DNA from 4 places in the Peribacillus sp. BM1 genome. Region 3 is predicted to be linked to each of the others. Evidence: a T-box and tRNA genes for the amino acid it is inferred to sense, from the RefSeq annotation. Region 3 holds a T-box; the other regions hold tRNA genes.

Region 1 (4,776 bases), 1.1 Mb from region 3:
GTTACCGAATTCAGTCAAACTCCGAATGCCAAATACTTATTCTCGGGAGTCAGACTGCGAGTGATAAGATCCGTAGTCAAGAGGGAAACAGCCCAGACCACCAGCTAAGGTCCCCAAGTTTACGTTAAGTGGAAAAGGATGTGGAGTTGCTTAGACAACCAGGATGTTGGCTCAGAAGCAGCCATCATTTAAAGAGTGCGTAATAGCTCACTGGTCGAGTGACTCTGCGCCGAAAATGTACCGGGGCTAAACGTAACACCGAAGCTGTGGATGGATACCGTATGGTATCCGTGGTAGGAGAGCGTTCTAAGGGCGTTGAAGCTAGACCGGAAGGACTGGTGGAGCGCTTAGAAGTGAGAATGCCGGTATGAGTAGCGAAAGAAGGGTGAGAATCCCTTCCACCGAATGCCTAAGGTTTCCTGAGGAAGGCTCGTCCGCTCAGGGTTAGTCGGGACCTAAGCCGAGGCTGAAAAGCGTAGGCGATGGACAACAGGTTGATATTCCTGTACCACCTATACATCGTTTGAGCGATGGGGGGACGCAGAAGGATAGGGTAAGCGCGCTGTTGGATATGCGCGTCCAAGCAGTTAGGCCGGAAACGAGGAAAATCCCGTTTCCATTAAGGCGGAGCTGTGATGGCGAGGGAAATATAGTACCGAAGTTCCTGATTCCACGCTGCCAAGAAAAGCCTCTAGTGAGATGTAGGGTGCCCGTACCGCAAACCGACACAGGTAGGCGAGGAGAGAATCCTAAGGTGTGCGAGAGAACTCTCGTTAAGGAACTCGGCAAAATGACCCCGTAACTTCGGGAGAAGGGGTGCTTTTTAGGGTGAATAGCCCGGAAAAGCCGCAGTGAATAGGCCCAGGCGACTGTTTAGCAAAAACACAGGTCTCTGCGAAGCCGCAAGGCGAAGTATAGGGGCTGACGCCTGCCCGGTGCTGGAAGGTTAAGAGGAGAGGTTAGCCGCAAGGCGAAGCTTTGAATTGAAGCCCCAGTAAACGGCGGCCGTAACTATAACGGTCCTAAGGTAGCGAAATTCCTTGTCGGGTAAGTTCCGACCCGCACGAAAGGCGTAACGATCTGGGCACTGTCTCAACGAGAGACTCGGTGAAATTATAGTACCTGTGAAGATGCAGGTTACCCGCGACAGGACGGAAAGACCCCGTGGAGCTTTACTGCAGCCTGATATTGAATTTTGGTACAGCTTGTACAGGATAGGTAGGAGCCTGTGAAGCCGGAGCGCTAGCTTCGGTCGAGGCGTCGGTGGGATACTACCCTGGCTGTATTGAAATTCTAACCCGCGCCCCTTATCGGGGCGGGAGACAGTGTCAGGCGGGCAGTTTGACTGGGGCGGTCGCCTCCTAAAATGTAACGGAGGCGCCCAAAGGTTCCCTCAGAATGGTTGGAAATCATTCGTAGAGTGTAAAGGCACAAGGGAGCTTGACTGCGAGACCTACAAGTCGAGCAGGGACGAAAGTCGGGCTTAGTGATCCGGTGGTTCCGCATGGAAGGGCCATCGCTCAACGGATAAAAGCTACCCCGGGGATAACAGGCTTATCTCCCCCAAGAGTCCACATCGACGGGGAGGTTTGGCACCTCGATGTCGGCTCATCGCATCCTGGGGCTGTAGTCGGTCCCAAGGGTTGGGCTGTTCGCCCATTAAAGCGGTACGCGAGCTGGGTTCAGAACGTCGTGAGACAGTTCGGTCCCTATCCGTCGTGGGCGCAGGAAATTTGAGAGGAGCTGTCCTTAGTACGAGAGGACCGGGATGGACGCACCGCTGGTGTACCAGTTGTTCTGCCAAGAGCATCGCTGGGTAGCTACGTGCGGACGGGATAAATGCTGAAAGCATCTAAGCATGAAGCCCCCCTCAAGATGAGATTTCCCATAGCGTAAGCTAGTAAGATCCCTGAAAGATGATCAGGTTGATAGGTCAGAGGTGGAAGCGTGGCGACATGTGGAGCTGACTGATACTAATCGATCGAGGACTTAACCAATATATATTTTAATGATGATTCTAAAGTTTGTTATCTAGTTTTGAAGGAATAAACCTTCTAACTGAATTTAGTCTGGTAATGATGGCGAAGAGGTCACACCCGTTCCCATTCCGAACACGGAAGTTAAGCTCTTCAGCGCCGATGGTAGTTGGGGGTCTCCCCCTGTGAGAGTAGGACGTTGCCAGGCTAAGCCCCTAATTAAATTAGGGGCTATTATTTTGTACATAACTATATGCGGCCCCTTGGTCAAGCGGTTAAGACACCGCCCTTTCACGGCGGTAACACGGGTTCGAATCCCGTAGGGGTCACCATATTGGAGGATTAGCTCAGCTGGGAGAGCATCTGCCTTACAAGCAGAGGGTCGGCGGTTCGATCCCGTCATCCTCCACCATTACCTATAGTGCCGGTGTAGCTCAACTGGTAGAGCAACTGACTTGTAATCAGTAGGTTGGGGGTTCAAGTCCTCTTGCCGGCACCACTTTCAAATTTGTATGAGCCATTAGCTCAGTTGGTAGAGCATCTGACTTTTAATCAGAGGGTCGCAGGTTCGAATCCTGCATGGCTCACTATTAGTTTAGCAGGCGCGACGGAATTGGCAGATTCCATTTTGTAATTCCCCGTAGCTCAATTGGATAGAGCTTCTGACTAACAGATTCAGAAGGTTATGGTTCGACTCCTTTTAGGTACGCCTTGATACGGGAAGTAGCTCAGCTTGGTAGAGCACTTGGTTTGGGACCAAGGGGTCGCAGGTTCGAATCCTGTCTTCCCGACCATCTATGTGTCTAAATATTTATTATGGGGCCTTAGCTCAGCTGGGAGAGCGCCTGCCTTGCACGCAGGAGGTCAGCGGTTCGATCCCGCTAGGCTCCACCATTATTATAATTATCGTGTACGTTTCATTATTTGGCGGCGTAGCTCAGCTGGCTAGAGCGTACGGTTCATACCCGTGAGGTCGGGGGTTCGATCCCCTCTGCCGCTATAAAATTATGAGCATTTTCCAGATAAATTCTTAATTATTACGGAGGTATACCCAAGTTCGGCTGAAGGGATCGGTCTTGAAAACCGACAGGGGGGTCAAACCCCGCGGGGGTTCGAATCCCTCTACCTCCTCCATTTTTTTAAAAGGTCACACAATTTATATCGTCGCGGGGTGGAGCAGTCCGGTAGCTCGTCGGGCTCATAACCCGAAGGTCGCAGGTTCAAATCCTGTCCCCGCAATCTGGTCCGGTAGTTCAGTTGGTTAGAATGCCTGCCTGTCACGCAGGAGGTCGCGGGTTCGAGTCCCGTCCGGACCGCCATTTTTATTCAGTAGATAAACTTACTGTTGATATAATTTGTTTGGCTCAGTAGCTCAGTCGGTAGAGCAAAGGACTGAAAATCCTTGTGTCGGCGGTTCGATTCCGTCCTGAGCCATCATTAGCTTAATACGGAGGGGTAGCGAAGTGGCTAAACGCGGCGGACTGTAAATCCGCTCCTTCGGGTTCGGCAGTTCGAATCTGCCCCCCTCCACCATTCATTATAGGGGTATAGTTTAAAGGTAGAACAAAGGTCTCCAAAACCTTCGGTGTGGGTTCAATTCCTACTACCCCTGCCAACTCAAAATTCATCTTACATTATGGCGGTTGTGGCGAAGTGGTTAACGCACCTGATTGTGGTTCAGGCATTCGTGGGTTCGATTCCCATCAGTCGCCCCATTTATTTTATCTTATTGGGCTATAGCCAAGCGGTAAGGCAACGGATTTTGATTCCGTCATGCGAAGGTTCGAATCCTTCTAGCCCAGCCATTTTATATATGCGGGTGTAGTTTAGTGGTAAAACCTCAGCCTTCCAAGCTGATGATGAGAGTTCGATTCTCTTCACCCGCTCCAAAATGGGCCTATAGCTCAGCTGGTTAGAGCGCACGCCTGATAAGCGTGAGGTCGATGGTTCGAGTCCATTTAGGCCCACCATAATCCTATATTTTTTGTTCCGCAGTAGCTCAGTGGTAGAGCATTCGGCTGTTAACCGAACGGTCGTAGGTTCGAGTCCTACCTGCGGAGCCATCTTTTTATATGAGGAAGTACTCAAGAGACGCCCCTACTATGGATGTAGGTCCGGATAATCGGCGTGAGGATTCAAATCCTCTAAGATGCGTAAAAACTAATCTTACTTGGGTTAGTTTTTTTGTTTTATTCATTCAGCAAGTGCTACAATTTACGTCAAAAAATTTTACAGAACTTAGAAAGCCTCTTTTTAACATAAGCCTCCCGTATTTGGCATCAGGTACGATCTATGTAGCCCCACACTCCAGCTTCCTAATTCACTTTATAACTATATCCATTGAGATTACTGAAGTATTTCTTAAATAGTTTTTTTGCAGATTTTTGCTGAAACTACTGTATCACGTATAACATGTTAGGAGTATATAAAAACAGAGCAATATTTTTTATTTCGTCCCCATTCAGTTAAAATAGAGGTAGAATAATTGAATCCTTTTCCAATAAAAAAGGGGCTGCCCATAATAAAAGAGTCAGATCCTATATCTACTTCAAACCGACCCCATTTTCTAAAAGTGGGCTTATAATGAGTGAATTCTTATTCAATGAAAAAACCGCCAATCCCTTGATATGTATGGGGCTGACGTTTTTTTTTATTTTTAGCGTCCCAGATCGGAGTCGAACTTACGACCTACAGATTAGGAGGCACTGTTAAATTTCAGTTTCTTTTACAATAGGATTGAACTGTTTATAAATCCTACTATAACGGAAATTTCCATGCTTTTACCGTATACCAAGCGTAA
Region 2 (4,776 bases), 630 kb from region 3:
ACATAGGGTACTGAAGGCAGACCCGGGGAACTGAAACATCTAAGTACCCGGAGGAAGAGAAAGCAAACGCGATTTCCTGAGTAGCGGCGAGCGAAACGGAAGATAGCCCAAACCAAGAGGCTTGCCTCTTGGGGTTGTAGGACACTCAACATGGAGTTACAAAGGAACGGGGTAAGTGAAGTGATCTGGAAAGATCCGTCAAAGAAGGTAAAAACCCTGTAGCTGAAACTTCGTTCCCTCCTGAGTGGATCCTGAGTACGGCGGGACACGAGAAATCCCGTCGGAAGCAGGGAGGACCATCTCCCAAGGCTAAATACTACCTAGTGACCGATAGTGAACCAGTACCGTGAGGGAAAGGTGAAAAGCACCCCGGAAGGGGAGTGAAATAGATCCTGAAACCGTGTGCCTACAAGTAGTTAGAGCCCGTTAATGGGTGATAGCGTGCCTTTTGTAGAATGAACCGGCGAGTTACGATTTCATGCAAGGTTAAGTTGATAAGACGGAGCCGCAGCGAAAGCGAGTCTGAATAGGGCGCATGAGTATGAGGTCGTAGACCCGAAACCAGGTGATCTACCCATGTCCAGGGTGAAGTTCAGGTAACACTGAATGGAGGCCCGAACCCACGTACGTTGAAAAGTGCGGGGATGAGGTGTGGGTAGCGGAGAAATTCCAATCGAACCTGGAGATAGCTGGTTCTCTCCGAAATAGCTTTAGGGCTAGCCTCGAGATGAGAGTATTGGAGGTAGAGCACTGATTGGACTAGGGGCCCCCAACGGGTTACCGAATTCAGTCAAACTCCGAATGCCAAATACTTATTCTCGGGAGTCAGACTGCGAGTGATAAGATCCGTAGTCAAGAGGGAAACAGCCCAGACCACCAGCTAAGGTCCCCAAGTTTACGTTAAGTGGAAAAGGATGTGGAGTTGCTTAGACAACCAGGATGTTGGCTCAGAAGCAGCCATCATTTAAAGAGTGCGTAATAGCTCACTGGTCGAGTGACTCTGCGCCGAAAATGTACCGGGGCTAAACGTAACACCGAAGCTGTGGATGGATACCGTATGGTATCCGTGGTAGGAGAGCGTTCTAAGGGCGTTGAAGCTAGACCGGAAGGACTGGTGGAGCGCTTAGAAGTGAGAATGCCGGTATGAGTAGCGAAAGAAGGGTGAGAATCCCTTCCACCGAATGCCTAAGGTTTCCTGAGGAAGGCTCGTCCGCTCAGGGTTAGTCGGGACCTAAGCCGAGGCTGAAAAGCGTAGGCGATGGACAACAGGTTGATATTCCTGTACCACCTATACATCGTTTGAGCGATGGGGGGACGCAGAAGGATAGGGTAAGCGCGCTGTTGGATATGCGCGTCCAAGCAGTTAGGCCGGAAACGAGGAAAATCCCGTTTCCATTAAGGCGGAGCTGTGATGGCGAGGGAAATATAGTACCGAAGTTCCTGATTCCACGCTGCCAAGAAAAGCCTCTAGTGAGATGTAGGGTGCCCGTACCGCAAACCGACACAGGTAGGCGAGGAGAGAATCCTAAGGTGTGCGAGAGAACTCTCGTTAAGGAACTCGGCAAAATGACCCCGTAACTTCGGGAGAAGGGGTGCTTTTTAGGGTGAATAGCCCGGAAAAGCCGCAGTGAATAGGCCCAGGCGACTGTTTAGCAAAAACACAGGTCTCTGCGAAGCCGCAAGGCGAAGTATAGGGGCTGACGCCTGCCCGGTGCTGGAAGGTTAAGAGGAGAGGTTAGCCGCAAGGCGAAGCTTTGAATTGAAGCCCCAGTAAACGGCGGCCGTAACTATAACGGTCCTAAGGTAGCGAAATTCCTTGTCGGGTAAGTTCCGACCCGCACGAAAGGCGTAACGATCTGGGCACTGTCTCAACGAGAGACTCGGTGAAATTATAGTACCTGTGAAGATGCAGGTTACCCGCGACAGGACGGAAAGACCCCGTGGAGCTTTACTGCAGCCTGATATTGAATTTTGGTACAGCTTGTACAGGATAGGTAGGAGCCTGTGAAGCCGGAGCGCTAGCTTCGGTCGAGGCGTCGGTGGGATACTACCCTGGCTGTATTGAAATTCTAACCCGCGCCCCTTATCGGGGCGGGAGACAGTGTCAGGCGGGCAGTTTGACTGGGGCGGTCGCCTCCTAAAATGTAACGGAGGCGCCCAAAGGTTCCCTCAGAATGGTTGGAAATCATTCGTAGAGTGTAAAGGCACAAGGGAGCTTGACTGCGAGACCTACAAGTCGAGCAGGGACGAAAGTCGGGCTTAGTGATCCGGTGGTTCCGCATGGAAGGGCCATCGCTCAACGGATAAAAGCTACCCCGGGGATAACAGGCTTATCTCCCCCAAGAGTCCACATCGACGGGGAGGTTTGGCACCTCGATGTCGGCTCATCGCATCCTGGGGCTGTAGTCGGTCCCAAGGGTTGGGCTGTTCGCCCATTAAAGCGGTACGCGAGCTGGGTTCAGAACGTCGTGAGACAGTTCGGTCCCTATCCGTCGTGGGCGCAGGAAATTTGAGAGGAGCTGTCCTTAGTACGAGAGGACCGGGATGGACGCACCGCTGGTGTACCAGTTGTTCTGCCAAGAGCATCGCTGGGTAGCTACGTGCGGACGGGATAAATGCTGAAAGCATCTAAGCATGAAGCCCCCCTCAAGATGAGATTTCCCATAGCGTAAGCTAGTAAGATCCCTGAAAGATGATCAGGTTGATAGGTCAGAGGTGGAAGCGTGGCGACATGTGGAGCTGACTGATACTAATCGATCGAGGACTTAACCAATATATATTTTAATGATGATTCTAAAGTTTGTTATCTAGTTTTGAAGGAATAAACCTTCTAACTGAATTTAGTCTGGTAATGATGGCGAAGAGGTCACACCCGTTCCCATTCCGAACACGGAAGTTAAGCTCTTCAGCGCCGATGGTAGTTGGGGGTCTCCCCCTGTGAGAGTAGGACGTTGCCAGGCTAAGCCCCTAATTAAATTAGGGGCTATTATTCTTTCTATAACTATATGCGGCCCCTTGGTCAAGCGGTTAAGACACCGCCCTTTCACGGCGGTAACACGGGTTCGAATCCCGTAGGGGTCACCATATTGGAGGATTAGCTCAGCTGGGAGAGCATCTGCCTTACAAGCAGAGGGTCGGCGGTTCGATCCCGTCATCCTCCACCATTACCTATAGTGCCGGTGTAGCTCAACTGGTAGAGCAACTGACTTGTAATCAGTAGGTTGGGGGTTCAAGTCCTCTTGCCGGCACCAGGTTTTTTTTTGTTTTCGAGCCATTAGCTCAGTTGGTAGAGCATCTGACTTTTAATCAGAGGGTCGCAGGTTCGAATCCTGCATGGCTCACCATTTATCGCGGGTGTGGCGGAATTGGCAGACGCACCAGACTTAGGATCTGGCGCCGCGAGGCGTGGGGGTTCAAGTCCCTTCACCCGCATTAATTATTACGCGGAAGTAGTTCAGTGGTAGAATACAACCTTGCCAAGGTTGGGGTCGCGGGTTCGAATCCCGTCTTCCGCTCTACTTTTCGTAAGTGCCGGGGTGGCGGAACTGGCAGACGCACAGGACTTAAAATCCTGCGGTAGGTGACTACCGTACCGGTTCGATTCCGGTCCTCGGCACCATAATATTTATACGCGCCCGTAGCTCAATTGGATAGAGCATCTGACTACGAATCAGAAGGTTGTAGGTTCGACTCCCGCCGGGCGCATTGTTTCTATACGGGAAGTAGCTCAGCTTGGTAGAGCACTTGGTTTGGGACCAAGGGGTCGCAGGTTCGAATCCTGTCTTCCCGACCATTTCAATTTTAATTATGGGGCCTTAGCTCAGCTGGGAGAGCGCCTGCCTTGCACGCAGGAGGTCAGCGGTTCGATCCCGCTAGGCTCCACCATTATTATGATTATTGTATACGCTTATTTATTTGGCGGCGTAGCTCAGCTGGCTAGAGCGTACGGTTCATACCCGTGAGGTCGGGGGTTCGATCCCCTCTGCCGCTACCAAATCATGAAGGATCTTTAGCTCAGCTGGTTAGAGCAGACGGCTCATAACCGTCTGGTCGTAGGTTCGAGTCCTACAAGATCCACCACTATTTATTCGGAGGTATACCCAAGCCCGGCTGAAGGGATCGGTCTTGAAAACCGACAGGGGAGTCAAATCCCGCGGGGGTTCGAATCCCTCTACCTCCTCCATTTTTTAAAAAAAGATCACACAATTCATATCGTCGCGGGGTGGAGCAGTTCGGTAGCTCGTCGGGCTCATAACCCGAAGGTCGCAGGTTCAAATCCTGTCCCCGCAATCTGGTCCGGTAGTTCAGTTGGTTAGAATGCCTGCCTGTCACGCAGGAGGTCGCGGGTTCGAGTCCCGTCCGGACCGCCATTTTTATTCTAGTAGGGTCACCTACTGTTGATATACATTGTGTGGCTCAGTAGCTCAGTCGGTAGAGCAAAGGACTGAAAATCCTTGTGTCGGCGGTTCGATTCCGTCCTGAGCCATCATTAGCTTAATACGGAGGGGTAGCGAAGTGGCTAAACGCGGCGGACTGTAAATCCGCTCCTTCGGGTTCGGCAGTTCGAATCTGCCCCCCTCCACCATTGTGTAGTTTAAAGATAGAATAGAGGTCTTCGGAACTTCCGAAGAAGGTTGTGAACCCATTTATTTTATATTATTGGGCTATAGCCAAGCGGTAAGGCAACGGATTTTGATTCCGTCATGCGAAGGTTCGAACCCTTCTAGCCCAGTCATGGCAGCATAGCCAAGTGGTAAGGCAGAGGTCTGCAAAACC
Region 3 (4,776 bases):
AGATACAAGCTGTTGACCTTCCTATATTGGAGCAGAAATCAGAAGTGCCACTGAACCGCAAAGTTGAGAATCATGTACCTAATTCAGAAATCGTCACAGAGAATGTTTCTGAGAATTCTCTGTTGGAAAAGAAATATGCTCCATTACTTGATTTTGGCCGCCGAAAAGAAGAAAAAACAATGAAGGAAGAACCATCTGAACGTGAAAAAGCCAAAAGTGTTGATTCGGCAAAAAAAGAGACAACTAGCGACGATCATCTCTCGTTAACCTCCTTTTTAGGTCGAAAGCAAGAGGAAGAGTTAATTGGCATAAAAGTATGTATTGTTCAGCAAGGAGAAACCCTAGATAGCTTGGCTGAACGCTATGAAGTCAGTGTACAGTCACTTCTAAATAGCAATGAACTAGAACCAAGCCAAGATATCTATGAAGGTCAAGTATTATACGTTCCTAAGGTGAGAGTTACTAAAAATTAATCAAGGGCAGAGCGGGTCATCCCCTCGCTCTGCCTCCTTATCAAGAAATTAATTGATGGAAGTGAATTCCATGGCGGATCATGAAAGAAGAAACAAGGATACTGAAGCGGTTCTCCGTAACTATGCGATAGAAACGTACCATATTGAATATATGGGCAATATTACAAAGCTATACAGTGATAAAGGAGTCTTTGCTCTTAAATCGATTGATCCTCATATTGGGATTGATTTTATCCGAAATATTCAACGCTTATATCAGCGTGGATATAATCGAATTGTCCCCATCTATCAAACGATGGACGGCCGTTATGCGGTGCTTCACAACAGTCGATTGTATTATTTGATGCCTTGGCTTTCTGACCAGGAAGATGGAGAACGCTCCGAACGGAATAAGCAAATGTTTCGCGAGCTTGCTCGGATACACGCATTGTCAGTCAGAGAGATTTCCGTTGATAAGGAAGAGCGTGAAGAACATTATCAAACGACCCTTGAAGAATGGAAGAAACAGTTGGAATTTCTCCGTGAATTTGTTGAAAGCTGTGAAAAGAAATGGTATATGTCGCCATTCGAGCTGATGTACTGTACGTACTATACTGACCTTTCACAGGCACTAGAATATTCAACGAAAAAACTAGAAGAATGGTATGAGAAAACAAAGGATCATGAAAAGATCCGGACAGTTGTGACACATGGAAAGGTTTCATTGAAACACTATGTATACGATGATCGCGGCTACGGCTACTTTATTAACTTCGAAAATTCAAAAACAGCACCACCACATTTTGATTTGCTTCCATACTTAGTGGAGGCTGCGAGAACCTATCCATTTCCATGTGATGACTGTGTCGATCTTCTCTACAACTATATGCGCTATTTCCCCCTGAAGTCAGAGGAAGTATTGTTATTTCAAAGCTATCTCGCTTATCCAGGATCATCCATTGCGGTGGTTAAAGGCTATTTTGAAAAAAAGGGACATCGAAGTGAGTTACAATATGTCAGTCATTTTCAACGGCAATATTGGTTATTGAAAAATATTGAATATATGGTGATGAAAATCGAGGAAAACGAAAGGGCAAAGAAAGCAGCTGCAGAGGCGCAACAACAGCAAGAACAAGAACAGAATGCAGAATAATCCGATGCGTATGCTAAAAGGAACGGTAGCATATCGCTTCGGATTATTTTTTGATTCCTCATATCCAATTTTGCCGAAAAGAAATCAACAGTACGACAACGATCGAAAGCAGCAAAATATCTAAAAATGTCGGAAACAAAAGAGTGCGAAATCCCTGAAAAATACAGATCGGTAACATAAACTGACTACAAACATTACGGATACCTTTCAGCCAGGGCGGCAGCGTATAGGGAGTATAACGTTGTCTCAAAATTGCCCAACTCCTCACTTTTAAGTGGTACGATATCATATGGTTAAAAGTGGAGTTACGTGAATAAAGTGAAACTTCCATCAGTGGGTTTTCTATCCCTGCTGATGGTTAGTTAAACCGGAATAGATGATCACATTTCCGGAAATACTGAATATGATAAGAAAAACTGTCACAGATGTAAGGGTAGATACCAAAACGTATTTAAAAACTTATAAATTCATATTTAATTAAAAAACTAAAGAAGATGATTGACGTTAGGTGTATTTCTTTTGTAAAATGAATCTTAATGAATAATTACATATCAACCGCTATGATTGGAAGTAGTATGATGAAAAACCGCTAAAAGAGAGGAAGCCATTTGCTGAAAGGTTTCTAAGTGTGTCCCATCAGAAGTCGTCCATGAGCAGTTTCCGTGAACAAAAGTAGTAGCGGAAGCCGGCGAAAAGCCGTTATCTAATCTTTAAGAGCCGAGAAAAGGATTGAACTCTTTTTTCGGAAAAAAGGTGGCACCGCGAACAACTTTCTTCGTCCTTTTGTGATGAAGGAAGTTTTTTTGTGTCTTTAACACATTTTTAAGGAGGAAATTCAGATGGAAGAATTAACGATGCCGACAAAGTATGATCCGCAGTCCATTGAAAAGGGCCGCTATAAATGGTGGTTAGATGGGCAGTATTTCAAAGCGGAAAGTGATGAAAAGAAAGAGCCATACACGATTGTAATTCCACCACCGAATGTTACGGGTAAATTGCATTTAGGTCATGCATGGGATACGACGCTTCAAGATATTATTACGCGAATGAAACGGATGCAGGGCTATGATGTGTTATGGCTTCCTGGAATGGACCACGCTGGAATCGCAACTCAAGCTAAGGTTGAGCAAAAGCTTCGTGCTGACGGAATTAGCCGTTATGATCTTGGCCGTGAGAAATTTGTTGAAGAGACATGGAGTTGGAAAGAAGAATATGCAGGCCATATCCGTGATCAATGGGCAAAGCTTGGTTTAGGTCTTGATTATAGCCGAGAACGATTTACATTAGACGAAGGACTTTCTAAAGCAGTGCGAGAAGTATTTGTAAAGCTATATAATAAAGGGTTGATTTATCGCGGCGAATATATTATTAACTGGGACCCTTCAACAAAAACAGCGTTATCTGATATCGAAGTAATTCATCAGGATGTTCAAGGTGCGTTTTATCATATGAATTATCCATTAGCTGATGGATCGGGTTCCATCGAAGTGGCGACAACTCGTCCTGAAACGATGCTAGGGGATACAGCAGTTGCTGTTCATCCAGAAGATGAACGTTACAAGCACCTAATTGGCAAGCATGTTATTTTGCCAATTGTCGGCCGAGAAATTCCAATTGTTGCAGATGATTATGTCGATAAGGATTTCGGTTCAGGTGCAGTGAAGATTACGCCAGCACATGATCCAAACGATTTTGAACTTGGCAACCGCCACAATCTTGAGCGCATTCTTGTCATGAACGAAGATGGCTCGATGAATGACAATGCAGGATCATACAAAGGACTCGACCGTTTTGAATGCCGAAAACAAATTGTCAAAGACTTACAAGAACAAGGCGTTCTGTTCAAAATTGAAGAACATATGCATTCTGTTGGTCACTCTGAGCGAAGTGGCGCTGTCGTTGAACCATATCTTTCTACGCAATGGTTCGTCAAAATGCAGCCATTAGCAGATGAAGCGATTAAACTTCAACAAGGATCAGACGAAGAAAAAGTTCACTTCGTACCGGATCGTTTTGAGAAAACCTATTTACGCTGGATGGAGAATATCCGTGATTGGTGTATTTCTCGTCAACTTTGGTGGGGTCATCGCATTCCGGCTTGGTATCATAAAGAAACAGGCGAAGTATATGTAGGTCAAGAAGAACCTAGTGACTCAGAAAACTGGGAACAAGATACAGATGTACTTGATACATGGTTCAGCTCGGCACTATGGCCATTTTCAACAATGGGCTGGCCGGATCGTGAAAGTGCCGATTTCAAACGCTACTATCCAACTGGTTCACTCGTTACGGGCTATGACATTATCTTCTTCTGGGTGTCTCGAATGATTTTCCAAGCGATTGAATTCACTGGCGAGCGTCCATTTAAAGATGTACTCATTCATGGACTCGTACGTGATGAACAAGGTCGCAAAATGAGCAAATCCCTTGGTAATGGTGTCGATCCAATGGATGTCATCGATCAATATGGTGCCGATTCATTACGTTACTTCTTATCAACAGGAAGTTCACCTGGCCAAGATCTTCGCTACAGCACAGAAAAAGTGGAAGCAGTATGGAATTTTGCTAATAAAATTTGGAATGCATCCCGTTTCGCATTGATGAATATGGATGGAATGAAATATGAAGAAATTGACTTAACTGGTGAAAAATCCGTTGCGGACAAATGGATCTTAACTCGTCTGAACGAAACGATTGAAACAGTTACGCGTCTAGCTGATAAATATGAATTCGGTGAAGTAGGCCGCGCTCTTTATAACTTTATCTGGGATGACTTCTGTGACTGGTATATTGAAATGGCGAAGCTACCATTATACGGTGAAAATGAAGCAGCGAAGAAAACGACTCGTTCAATTCTCGCTTATGTACTTGATAACACCATGCGTTTATTGCATCCATTCATGCCGTTTATTACCGAGGAAATATGGCAGAACTTGCCGCATAATGGCGAATCCATCACTGTTGTAGCATGGCCGGAGGTGCGTTCTGAACTTACGGACAGTGCAGCAGCTGAGGAAATGAAGTTGCTTGTTGAAATCATCCGTTCTGTACGTAATATTCGCAGTGAAGTAAATACACCACTTAGCAAGAAAATCAAGCTCATTCTGAAAGCGAAAGATGAAAGCATTGTAGCAACACTTCAAAATAACCGTGCCTACATTGAACGATTCT
Region 4 (4,776 bases), on a different replicon from region 3:
TCGAACTCTCATCATCAGCTTGGAAGGCTGAGGTTTTACCACTAAACTACACCCGCAAAATATGTCTCGCTTCGATACCGGTGGCCGGGGTCGAACCGGCACTCCTTACGGAACACGATTTTGAGTCGTGCGCGTCTGCCAATTCCGCCACACCGGCATGATTAAGGCAGCACCCGGATTTGAACCGGGGGTGAAGGTTTTGCAGACCTCTGCCTTACCACTTGGCTATGCTGCCATGACTGGGCTAGAAGGGTTCGAACCTTCGCATGACGGAATCAAAATCCGTTGCCTTACCGCTTGGCTATAGCCCAATAATATAAAATAAATGGGTTCACAACCTTCTTCGGAAGTTCCGAAGACCTCTATTCTATCTTTAAACTACACAATGGTGGAGGGGGGCAGATTCGAACTGCCGAACCCGAAGGAGCGGATTTACAGTCCGCCGCGTTTAGCCACTTCGCTACCCCTCCGTATTAAGCTAATGATGGCTCAGGACGGAATCGAACCGCCGACACAAGGATTTTCAGTCCTTTGCTCTACCGACTGAGCTACTGAGCCACACAATGTATATCAACAGTAGGTGACCCTACTAGAATAAAAATGGCGGTCCGGACGGGACTCGAACCCGCGACCTCCTGCGTGACAGGCAGGCATTCTAACCAACTGAACTACCGGACCAGATTGCGGGGACAGGATTTGAACCTGCGACCTTCGGGTTATGAGCCCGACGAGCTACCGAACTGCTCCACCCCGCGACGATATGAATTGTGTGATCTTTTTTTAAAAAATGGAGGAGGTAGAGGGATTCGAACCCCCGCGGGATTTGACTCCCCTGTCGGTTTTCAAGACCGATCCCTTCAGCCGGGCTTGGGTATACCTCCGAATAAATAGTGGTGGATCTTGTAGGACTCGAACCTACGACCAGACGGTTATGAGCCGTCTGCTCTAACCAGCTGAGCTAAAGATCCTTCATGATTTGGTAGCGGCAGAGGGGATCGAACCCCCGACCTCACGGGTATGAACCGTACGCTCTAGCCAGCTGAGCTACGCCGCCAAATAAATAAGCGTATACAATAATCATAATAATGGTGGAGCCTAGCGGGATCGAACCGCTGACCTCCTGCGTGCAAGGCAGGCGCTCTCCCAGCTGAGCTAAGGCCCCATAATTAAAATTGAAATGGTCGGGAAGACAGGATTCGAACCTGCGACCCCTTGGTCCCAAACCAAGTGCTCTACCAAGCTGAGCTACTTCCCGTATAGAAACAATGCGCCCGGCGGGAGTCGAACCTACAACCTTCTGATTCGTAGTCAGATGCTCTATCCAATTGAGCTACGGGCGCGTATAAATATTATGGTGCCGAGGACCGGAATCGAACCGGTACGGTAGTCACCTACCGCAGGATTTTAAGTCCTGTGCGTCTGCCAGTTCCGCCACCCCGGCACTTACGAAAAGTAGAGCGGAAGACGGGATTCGAACCCGCGACCCCAACCTTGGCAAGGTTGTATTCTACCACTGAACTACTTCCGCGTAATAATTAATGCGGGTGAAGGGACTTGAACCCCCACGCCTCGCGGCGCCAGATCCTAAGTCTGGTGCGTCTGCCAATTCCGCCACACCCGCGATAAATGGTGAGCCATGCAGGATTCGAACCTGCGACCCTCTGATTAAAAGTCAGATGCTCTACCAACTGAGCTAATGGCTCGAAAACAAAAAAAAACCTGGTGCCGGCAAGAGGACTTGAACCCCCAACCTACTGATTACAAGTCAGTTGCTCTACCAGTTGAGCTACACCGGCACTATAGGTAATGGTGGAGGATGACGGGATCGAACCGCCGACCCTCTGCTTGTAAGGCAGATGCTCTCCCAGCTGAGCTAATCCTCCAATATGGTGACCCCTACGGGATTCGAACCCGTGTTACCGCCGTGAAAGGGCGGTGTCTTAACCGCTTGACCAAGGGGCCGCATATAGTTATAGAAAGAATAATAGCCCCTAATTTAATTAGGGGCTTAGCCTGGCAACGTCCTACTCTCACAGGGGGAGACCCCCAACTACCATCGGCGCTGAAGAGCTTAACTTCCGTGTTCGGAATGGGAACGGGTGTGACCTCTTCGCCATCATTACCAGACTAAATTCAGTTAGAAGGTTTATTCCTTCAAAACTAGATAACAAACTTTAGAATCATCATTAAAATATATATTGGTTAAGTCCTCGATCGATTAGTATCAGTCAGCTCCACATGTCGCCACGCTTCCACCTCTGACCTATCAACCTGATCATCTTTCAGGGATCTTACTAGCTTACGCTATGGGAAATCTCATCTTGAGGGGGGCTTCATGCTTAGATGCTTTCAGCATTTATCCCGTCCGCACGTAGCTACCCAGCGATGCTCTTGGCAGAACAACTGGTACACCAGCGGTGCGTCCATCCCGGTCCTCTCGTACTAAGGACAGCTCCTCTCAAATTTCCTGCGCCCACGACGGATAGGGACCGAACTGTCTCACGACGTTCTGAACCCAGCTCGCGTACCGCTTTAATGGGCGAACAGCCCAACCCTTGGGACCGACTACAGCCCCAGGATGCGATGAGCCGACATCGAGGTGCCAAACCTCCCCGTCGATGTGGACTCTTGGGGGAGATAAGCCTGTTATCCCCGGGGTAGCTTTTATCCGTTGAGCGATGGCCCTTCCATGCGGAACCACCGGATCACTAAGCCCGACTTTCGTCCCTGCTCGACTTGTAGGTCTCGCAGTCAAGCTCCCTTGTGCCTTTACACTCTACGAATGATTTCCAACCATTCTGAGGGAACCTTTGGGCGCCTCCGTTACATTTTAGGAGGCGACCGCCCCAGTCAAACTGCCCGCCTGACACTGTCTCCCGCCCCGATAAGGGGCGCGGGTTAGAATTTCAATACAGCCAGGGTAGTATCCCACCGACGCCTCGACCGAAGCTAGCGCTCCGGCTTCACAGGCTCCTACCTATCCTGTACAAGCTGTACCAAAATTCAATATCAGGCTGCAGTAAAGCTCCACGGGGTCTTTCCGTCCTGTCGCGGGTAACCTGCATCTTCACAGGTACTATAATTTCACCGAGTCTCTCGTTGAGACAGTGCCCAGATCGTTACGCCTTTCGTGCGGGTCGGAACTTACCCGACAAGGAATTTCGCTACCTTAGGACCGTTATAGTTACGGCCGCCGTTTACTGGGGCTTCAATTCAAAGCTTCGCCTTGCGGCTAACCTCTCCTCTTAACCTTCCAGCACCGGGCAGGCGTCAGCCCCTATACTTCGCCTTGCGGCTTCGCAGAGACCTGTGTTTTTGCTAAACAGTCGCCTGGGCCTATTCACTGCGGCTTTTCCGGGCTATTCACCCTAAAAAGCACCCCTTCTCCCGAAGTTACGGGGTCATTTTGCCGAGTTCCTTAACGAGAGTTCTCTCGCACACCTTAGGATTCTCTCCTCGCCTACCTGTGTCGGTTTGCGGTACGGGCACCCTACATCTCACTAGAGGCTTTTCTTGGCAGCGTGGAATCAGGAACTTCGGTACTATATTTCCCTCGCCATCACAGCTCCGCCTTAATGGAAACGGGATTTTCCTCGTTTCCGGCCTAACTGCTTGGACGCGCATATCCAACAGCGCGCTTACCCTATCCTTCTGCGTCCCCCCATCGCTCAAACGATGTATAGGTGGTACAGGAATATCAACCTGTTGTCCATCGCCTACGCTTTTCAGCCTCGGCTTAGGTCCCGACTAACCCTGAGCGGACGAGCCTTCCTCAGGAAACCTTAGGCATTCGGTGGAAGGGATTCTCACCCTTCTTTCGCTACTCATACCGGCATTCTCACTTCTAAGCGCTCCACCAGTCCTTCCGGTCTAGCTTCAACGCCCTTAGAACGCTCTCCTACCACGGATACCATACGGTATCCATCCACAGCTTCGGTGTTACGTTTAGCCCCGGTACATTTTCGGCGCAGAGTCACTCGACCAGTGAGCTATTACGCACTCTTTAAATGATGGCTGCTTCTGAGCCAACATCCTGGTTGTCTAAGCAACTCCACATCCTTTTCCACTTAACGTAAACTTGGGGACCTTAGCTGGTGGTCTGGGCTGTTTCCCTCTTGACTACGGATCTTATCACTCGCAGTCTGACTCCCGAGAATAAGTATTTGGCATTCGGAGTTTGACTGAATTCGGTAACCCGTTGGGGGCCCCTAGTCCAATCAGTGCTCTACCTCCAATACTCTCATCTCGAGGCTAGCCCTAAAGCTATTTCGGAGAGAACCAGCTATCTCCAGGTTCGATTGGAATTTCTCCGCTACCCACACCTCATCCCCGCACTTTTCAACGTACGTGGGTTCGGGCCTCCATTCAGTGTTACCTGAACTTCACCCTGGACATGGGTAGATCACCTGGTTTCGGGTCTACGACCTCATACTCATGCGCCCTATTCAGACTCGCTTTCGCTGCGGCTCCGTCTTATCAACTTAACCTTGCATGAAATCGTAACTCGCCGGTTCATTCTACAAAAGGCACGCTATCACCCATTAACGGGCTCTAACTACTTGTAGGCACACGGTTTCAGGATCTATTTCACTCCCCTTCCGGGGTGCTTTTCACCTTTCCCTCACGGTACTGGTTCACTATCGGTCACTAGGTAGTATTTAGCCTTGGGAGATGGTCCTCCCTGCTTCCGACGGGATTTCTCGTGTCCCGCCGTACTCAGGATCCACTCAGGAGGGAACGAAGTTTCAGCTACAGGGTTTTTACCTTCTTTGACGG

The links. The T-box of region 3 lies ahead of AC1MGI_RS19755 (valine--tRNA ligase). A T-box ahead of a tRNA ligase gene usually reads a tRNA of that ligase, here a tRNA-Val.
Region 1: it has a tRNA-Val gene. The T-box ahead of AC1MGI_RS19755 (valine--tRNA ligase) is inferred to sense a tRNA for this amino acid. The anticodon was not compared.
Region 2: it has a tRNA-Val gene. The T-box ahead of AC1MGI_RS19755 (valine--tRNA ligase) is inferred to sense a tRNA for this amino acid. The anticodon was not compared.
Region 4: it has a tRNA-Val gene. The T-box ahead of AC1MGI_RS19755 (valine--tRNA ligase) is inferred to sense a tRNA for this amino acid. The anticodon was not compared.

The regions. Positions count from the first base shown of each region.
Region 1 covers NZ_CM155259.1:879,899-884,674, reverse strand. Annotated here, with positions in the region: rRNA gene AC1MGI_RS04300 (23S ribosomal RNA) at 1-1,997, shown strand, start outside; rRNA gene rrf (5S ribosomal RNA) at 2,069-2,184, shown strand; tRNA gene AC1MGI_RS04290 (tRNA-Glu) at 2,234-2,308, shown strand; tRNA gene AC1MGI_RS04285 (tRNA-Val) at 2,313-2,388, shown strand; tRNA gene AC1MGI_RS04280 (tRNA-Thr) at 2,400-2,475, shown strand; tRNA gene AC1MGI_RS04275 (tRNA-Lys) at 2,491-2,563, shown strand; tRNA gene AC1MGI_RS04270 (tRNA-Pro) at 2,694-2,770, shown strand; tRNA gene AC1MGI_RS04265 (tRNA-Ala) at 2,795-2,870, shown strand; tRNA gene AC1MGI_RS04260 (tRNA-Met) at 2,903-2,976, shown strand; tRNA gene AC1MGI_RS04255 (tRNA-Ser) at 3,018-3,110, shown strand; tRNA gene AC1MGI_RS04250 (tRNA-Met) at 3,142-3,215, shown strand; tRNA gene AC1MGI_RS04245 (tRNA-Asp) at 3,219-3,295, shown strand; tRNA gene AC1MGI_RS04240 (tRNA-Phe) at 3,338-3,410, shown strand; tRNA gene AC1MGI_RS04235 (tRNA-Tyr) at 3,426-3,509, shown strand; tRNA gene AC1MGI_RS04230 (tRNA-Trp) at 3,518-3,591, shown strand; tRNA gene AC1MGI_RS04225 (tRNA-His) at 3,616-3,691, shown strand; tRNA gene AC1MGI_RS04220 (tRNA-Gln) at 3,707-3,781, shown strand; tRNA gene AC1MGI_RS04215 (tRNA-Gly) at 3,792-3,865, shown strand; tRNA gene AC1MGI_RS04210 (tRNA-Ile) at 3,870-3,946, shown strand; tRNA gene AC1MGI_RS04205 (tRNA-Asn) at 3,965-4,039, shown strand.
Region 2 covers NZ_CM155259.1:359,911-364,686, reverse strand. Annotated here, with positions in the region: rRNA gene AC1MGI_RS01865 (23S ribosomal RNA) at 1-2,773, shown strand, start outside; rRNA gene rrf (5S ribosomal RNA) at 2,845-2,960, shown strand; tRNA gene AC1MGI_RS01855 (tRNA-Glu) at 3,010-3,084, shown strand; tRNA gene AC1MGI_RS01850 (tRNA-Val) at 3,089-3,164, shown strand; tRNA gene AC1MGI_RS01845 (tRNA-Thr) at 3,176-3,251, shown strand; tRNA gene AC1MGI_RS01840 (tRNA-Lys) at 3,269-3,344, shown strand; tRNA gene AC1MGI_RS01835 (tRNA-Leu) at 3,351-3,432, shown strand; tRNA gene AC1MGI_RS01830 (tRNA-Gly) at 3,444-3,515, shown strand; tRNA gene AC1MGI_RS01825 (tRNA-Leu) at 3,531-3,619, shown strand; tRNA gene AC1MGI_RS01820 (tRNA-Arg) at 3,632-3,705, shown strand; tRNA gene AC1MGI_RS01815 (tRNA-Pro) at 3,717-3,793, shown strand; tRNA gene AC1MGI_RS01810 (tRNA-Ala) at 3,810-3,885, shown strand; tRNA gene AC1MGI_RS01805 (tRNA-Met) at 3,918-3,994, shown strand; tRNA gene AC1MGI_RS01800 (tRNA-Ile) at 4,004-4,080, shown strand; tRNA gene AC1MGI_RS01795 (tRNA-Ser) at 4,091-4,183, shown strand; tRNA gene AC1MGI_RS01790 (tRNA-Met) at 4,217-4,290, shown strand; tRNA gene AC1MGI_RS01785 (tRNA-Asp) at 4,294-4,370, shown strand; tRNA gene AC1MGI_RS01780 (tRNA-Phe) at 4,414-4,486, shown strand; tRNA gene AC1MGI_RS01775 (tRNA-Tyr) at 4,502-4,585, shown strand; tRNA gene AC1MGI_RS01770 (tRNA-Gln) at 4,661-4,732, shown strand; tRNA gene AC1MGI_RS01765 (tRNA-Cys) at 4,737-4,776, shown strand, end outside.
Region 3 covers NZ_CM155259.1:4,131,482-4,136,257, reverse strand. Annotated here, with positions in the region: gene AC1MGI_RS19765 (LysM peptidoglycan-binding domain-containing protein) at 1-473, shown strand, start outside; gene ysxE (spore coat protein YsxE) at 544-1,605, shown strand; T-box leader at 2,157-2,391, shown strand; gene AC1MGI_RS19755 (valine--tRNA ligase) at 2,445-4,776, shown strand, end outside.
Region 4 covers NZ_JBWXPJ010000005.1:1,290-6,065, reverse strand. Annotated here, with positions in the region: tRNA gene AC1MGI_RS22405 (tRNA-Gly) at 1-56, opposite strand, end outside; tRNA gene AC1MGI_RS22400 (tRNA-Leu) at 76-157, opposite strand; tRNA gene AC1MGI_RS22395 (tRNA-Cys) at 165-235, opposite strand; tRNA gene AC1MGI_RS22390 (tRNA-Gln) at 240-311, opposite strand; tRNA gene AC1MGI_RS22385 (tRNA-Tyr) at 387-470, opposite strand; tRNA gene AC1MGI_RS22380 (tRNA-Phe) at 486-558, opposite strand; tRNA gene AC1MGI_RS22375 (tRNA-Asp) at 602-678, opposite strand; tRNA gene AC1MGI_RS22370 (tRNA-Met) at 682-755, opposite strand; tRNA gene AC1MGI_RS22365 (tRNA-Ser) at 789-881, opposite strand; tRNA gene AC1MGI_RS22360 (tRNA-Ile) at 892-968, opposite strand; tRNA gene AC1MGI_RS22355 (tRNA-Met) at 978-1,054, opposite strand; tRNA gene AC1MGI_RS22350 (tRNA-Ala) at 1,087-1,162, opposite strand; tRNA gene AC1MGI_RS22345 (tRNA-Pro) at 1,179-1,255, opposite strand; tRNA gene AC1MGI_RS22340 (tRNA-Arg) at 1,267-1,340, opposite strand; tRNA gene AC1MGI_RS22335 (tRNA-Leu) at 1,353-1,441, opposite strand; tRNA gene AC1MGI_RS22330 (tRNA-Gly) at 1,457-1,528, opposite strand; tRNA gene AC1MGI_RS22325 (tRNA-Leu) at 1,540-1,621, opposite strand; tRNA gene AC1MGI_RS22320 (tRNA-Lys) at 1,628-1,703, opposite strand; tRNA gene AC1MGI_RS22315 (tRNA-Thr) at 1,721-1,796, opposite strand; tRNA gene AC1MGI_RS22310 (tRNA-Val) at 1,808-1,883, opposite strand; tRNA gene AC1MGI_RS22305 (tRNA-Glu) at 1,888-1,962, opposite strand; rRNA gene rrf (5S ribosomal RNA) at 2,012-2,127, opposite strand; rRNA gene AC1MGI_RS22295 (23S ribosomal RNA) at 2,199-4,776, opposite strand, start outside.